DNA from 2 places in the Bacillus sp. DX3.1 genome. Region 1 is predicted to be linked to the other one. Evidence: riboswitches for the same ligand, from Rfam matches in the RefSeq annotation. Region 1 holds a riboswitch; the other holds the start of a gene.
The links. A riboswitch is a leader RNA that binds a small molecule or an ion and turns the genes downstream of it on or off. The one in region 1 is predicted to bind S-adenosylmethionine.

Region 2: it holds a riboswitch for S-adenosylmethionine, as region 1 does, so the genes downstream of both, QRE67_RS02250 (cyclase family protein) here and QRE67_RS14255 (M20 family metallopeptidase) in region 1, are expected to answer to the same signal.

Annotation. Positions count from the first base shown of each region.
Region 1 is NZ_CP128153.1:2,896,798-2,899,004, forward strand. Features, by position in the region: gene QRE67_RS14255 (M20 family metallopeptidase) at 99-1,301, opposite strand; SAM riboswitch class I at 1,393-1,497, opposite strand; gene QRE67_RS14260 (AAA domain-containing protein) at 1,623-2,207, opposite strand, start outside.
Region 2 is NZ_CP128153.1:441,442-443,648, reverse strand. Features, by position in the region: gene QRE67_RS02255 (PRK06851 family protein) at 1-937, opposite strand, end outside; SAM riboswitch class I at 1,092-1,204, shown strand; gene QRE67_RS02250 (cyclase family protein) at 1,296-1,928, shown strand; gene QRE67_RS02245 (hypothetical protein) at 1,953-2,207, opposite strand, start outside.

The DNA of each region.
Region 1 (2,207 bases):
GTCGCTATATTGGCCGAACATAACTTTGTTGTATATTATCTTTTGGAACGCTTAGCTTGATAGCGATAGGGATAACCCCCACTGATCAAAATTTCACTTTATTGATTTCGCTGCGCTTCCCGAAACTCTTCTTTAATTTTATTCAATGTCCCTTCCTCTGTAATCAAACGATATGCTGTACAAGCTAATGCTTTTGCCGCCGTAAACAAAGCTTGATCTCCAAGTTCTGAACGAGCCGCTTCTCGAAACTCGTCTGTATGTGCGATTAAATCATCAGGTCCAATTTTGATATACGGATGAATAGTCGGAACAACTTGGCTCACGTTTCCAGCATCCGTTGAACCGATTCCGATTCGTTCCTTACGATTTACATCTTCACCAAATTGCTCTAATTCTTCTGCAACAATTTCATTAAACGTTTTTGTTACTAATAATTCATCAATTTCATTTTGAAATTGATTGATTTTTACCGTTGTACCTGTAGCTAATGCTGCTCCTTTTGCAATGTTACGTACTTTTTCTGTAACCTCGGCACATCTACCGCGCGTCGCTGCCCGAATAAAGAAGCGTGCCGCTGCGTAATCTGGAATGATATTTGGTGCTTTTCCACCCTCAGTAATGACACCATGAATTTTCACATCAGCTGGTAGTTGCTGACGAAGTGCATTAATTCCGTTATATAACTGAATGATTGCATCTAACGCATTAATTCCTTCTTCCGGAGCAGCAGCGGCATGTGCTGTTTTTCCGTAAAAATAAAAGTCTAGTGGGTCTACTGCTAGTGATGGACTTGTCGTAGCTGTTTTTCCGTTCGGATGAATCATCAGTGCTGCATCAATATTATGAAATAAACCAGCCTTTACATAACTTGCTTTTGCACTCCCGTTCGGGCCACCTTCTTCTGCCGGTGTTCCAAAAACAACGATTTCTCCTCCAATTTCTTCAATCGTTTTTGATAAGGCAATCGCAGCAGCAACGCTAATTGTGCCAATTAAATTATGACCACAAGCATGACCTAATCCAGGCAGTGCATCATATTCTGCTAAAAAGGCAATTGCCGGTCCTTGTTTGCCAGAGCTTTTCCGAGCAATAAATCCCGTTTCATGTCCAGCGATATTGTGCTGCAATTGAAATCCTGCACTTCCTAATAGCAAACTTAACGTTCTTGATGCAAAAAACTCTTGATTGCCGAGTTCTGGATTCTCATGAATATCATGACTTGTTTTCAAATACGTTTCTTTGTTTCTTTCGATACTTTCTACAATTGCATTACGGTGTGACACTACTTGCGTTGTTCCCATTTTTCTATTCCCCCTTCAATTTACACATAAAAAAGCCTCTTTCTAAAGGATAGAAAGAGGCTTTTGAGTACATATCAAAAAATCGCCATCTCTCTTATCTCTCAAGTCTTGCACTTGCTGGAATTGGCACAGTATTCATATTGAATCCGCTGCCGAGGTTTCATAGGGCCAGTCCCTCCACCTCTCGTGATAAGAAATTGTATATATTTTCATAAAATTTTATTAAATTATTTTCATTCTAGTTTTATTCCAACTAAAAGTCAAGGAATTTGTATCCTATCTCTTTATCCCGCTCTTCGCGGGCAGTATTAAAGTTTCACTTTATCGCACATCTAAAAATCCCTTTAAAACACCGATTGTTTCAGGCGCTTGTAATCTTGCAGTGATATAAGGAAATTCAGGAGTTCCCTCAAACATTACGTTTGATGTTAACGGGGCACCTGCCCACAATACTTCATCATCGATCAAAACAAAAGGCATGGCTTTATTCTTCCGACATACTTGTGCATTTTTTAAAGGGATTGTTCCTTCACTATAAATTGTTACTTGTGCTGTTGTACGTGCTAGCGCCTGCCAAATTCTTTTATCTATTTGTCTTGTACTCGGAAGCGATACAATAATTTTCTGTTTTGCCGAAAGAATATCTTTTAATAATGCCTTCGGTTCTTCTATCGTCATTTGTACAAACCAGCGCAAGCGTTTCGTCAACTTTCTTTCTAACAACGGACGTGATGTTGTTCGATCATATACATTCCCTTGTCTTTGTAAATGTGCTGTTAATTGTGACAATGCTTGCTTTCGAGAAAGGTTTTTCCTCATGTATTGGCAGTCAGAAAGCTGAATAAATTTCCCCCTTGCCCTTGTTACCGCAACATTTACAAGGCGATGGTTTTTATGATCAAAGAA
Region 2 (2,207 bases), 2.5 Mb from region 1:
TGTATTGAATGGAAACATCACGAATTTCCGTAGCGTATTTTTCATCGGTTCCTGGAGTAACAATAAGATCATACATATCAATAATCTCATCGCCTTCTCGCACCGGAAAATATTCATGCGGTGCTGTACTATCAAAGATGGCAAACCCTAATTCTCTTACAATAATCATATCAAGGCTATTTGGATCAAATCCACAATGATATACCTCAACATCAAAACCTTTTTCTTCGGCTGCGACTGCTATTTTTTTTAACATCGTTGATTTTCCAGAACCAGGACGCCCTTTTATAAAATAACGATTCGGAAGACCTTCTGTTAAATTTGGAACAAAATCAACCGCACCCTTTGGCGTTGCAGCTCCTAAGAAACGATGTTTCACAATCGCATGTTTCCCTTGTTTATCCGTGAACAGTTTTTGAATGAGCTCTTCTGTTAGTTCATTCGCCTTTTGAAAATTAATATTATCAATATAAATTTTCTCCCAATCATCATGAACTGCTAACGCTTCTTGAAAACATGCATACGCAGATTGGAACGCACCACTTGCTTCTGATACATAACGTGTAATTTCATTTTTATACTTTCGCAAGTGCTCTGAATCCCAAGCAACTCCTAGGTTTACGTATTCTTCCACAACGCCAGGCACTTTCGGCTCAATAACATGCGGTGCGGTGCCATCTACAATCCCTACTTTTAATTTTGGAATAATCACACCATCAATCGAGTTATTATCAGACGAACAATGTAGCAGTTCAATATCATATCCTCTTTCAGCCCATTCGCGGCCAATCGCTTTCATCAGTGATGATTTCCCTGTTCCTGGTCCGCCTTTTAAAATGAATAATCTTTCAAGCCCAATTAAATTTTCCTCATATAAGCTATAAAAACCTCTCGCTGTGTTACCACCAGCATAATAATTTAAAATTCTCCCTGTCACTGCACTCACTCCTTTGCAGAAGTTTACTTACATAAGCTACAATATGCATCACCCGTCAATTGGGTGAACACCTATTTTTTTCGTCTTGCAATAGAAAAGGAAATGAATTACAATCAAAATAACGAAAATTCTTAATTTTAAAACTTAATAAAACTTCTTATCGAGAGAGGCAGAGGGACTGGCCCTTTGAAGCCCGGCAACCTCAGTTTATACAAACTGAACAGGTGCTAAATCCTGCAAAATGCATTGCATTTTGGAAGATAACACATGAATTTACATAACTGTATGTAAAGCCCTTCTTTCTCGGTTGAAAGAAGGGCTTTTTATTTTTACCTAACACGAATGGAGGAATACAAGTATGAAAGTTATCGATTTATCACAAACATTTGAAAATAATATGTCTCAATTTCCTGGAACACCACCGATTCATCTAGAACCGATTACAAGCGTGGAAGAAACCGGGTTTCAAGTAACAGATTTTCATTCAGTTGTTCATGTCGGTACACATTGTGATGCACCCGCTCATTTTATTTCAGGAGCAACAACAATCGATCAACTACCGCTTGATCAGTTTGTAGGCGAAGCCATTCTCATTGATGTAACACATGTGCAAGAAAGAAAATTATCAAAAGAAGTGTTACGTGATGTTGAAGTGAAAGAAGGAGATATTGTGATTTTCCATTCCAATCTCTCAAAAAAATGGAATACAGAAGCTTATGCAGAAGAAGCATTCTCTCTCTCTGAAGAGCTTGCTGAAGAATTAGTGCGATTACAAGTGAAATCTGTTGGATTAGATTTCATTTCACCAGATGAAGTCACAACGGAAACATCACCTATCCATCATATTTTATTAGGTAATGATATTTACTTAATCGAAAACTTAACAAATTTAGATGCGATTGGAAAGCAGCGTTTCTTCTTTTCCGCAGCACCTCTAAAAATTAAAAATAGTGATGGTGCTTTCGCGAGAGCATTTGCTGTTATCTTTTAGTTCATCACAAAAAAGCAGAGACCATTATTGATCTCTGCCTCGATATTTTCTATTCCAGTTCAAGAATAACTGTCCAATTCGAGGACGGATCCAAGAAAGATAATCTTTGTCTTTCTTTTTTGTACAAATAATTTCTTCCCCATCAATCATCCCAACAAGCTCTAATTCTAACAGTTGTCTCGTAAATTCGAGAATATTCACTTTTTCTTCTGGGTACTCTTCCTTTAACTTTTCTTCAATTTCTCCTAGTAAAAACCCGTCACGCATCATCGCAAGTGC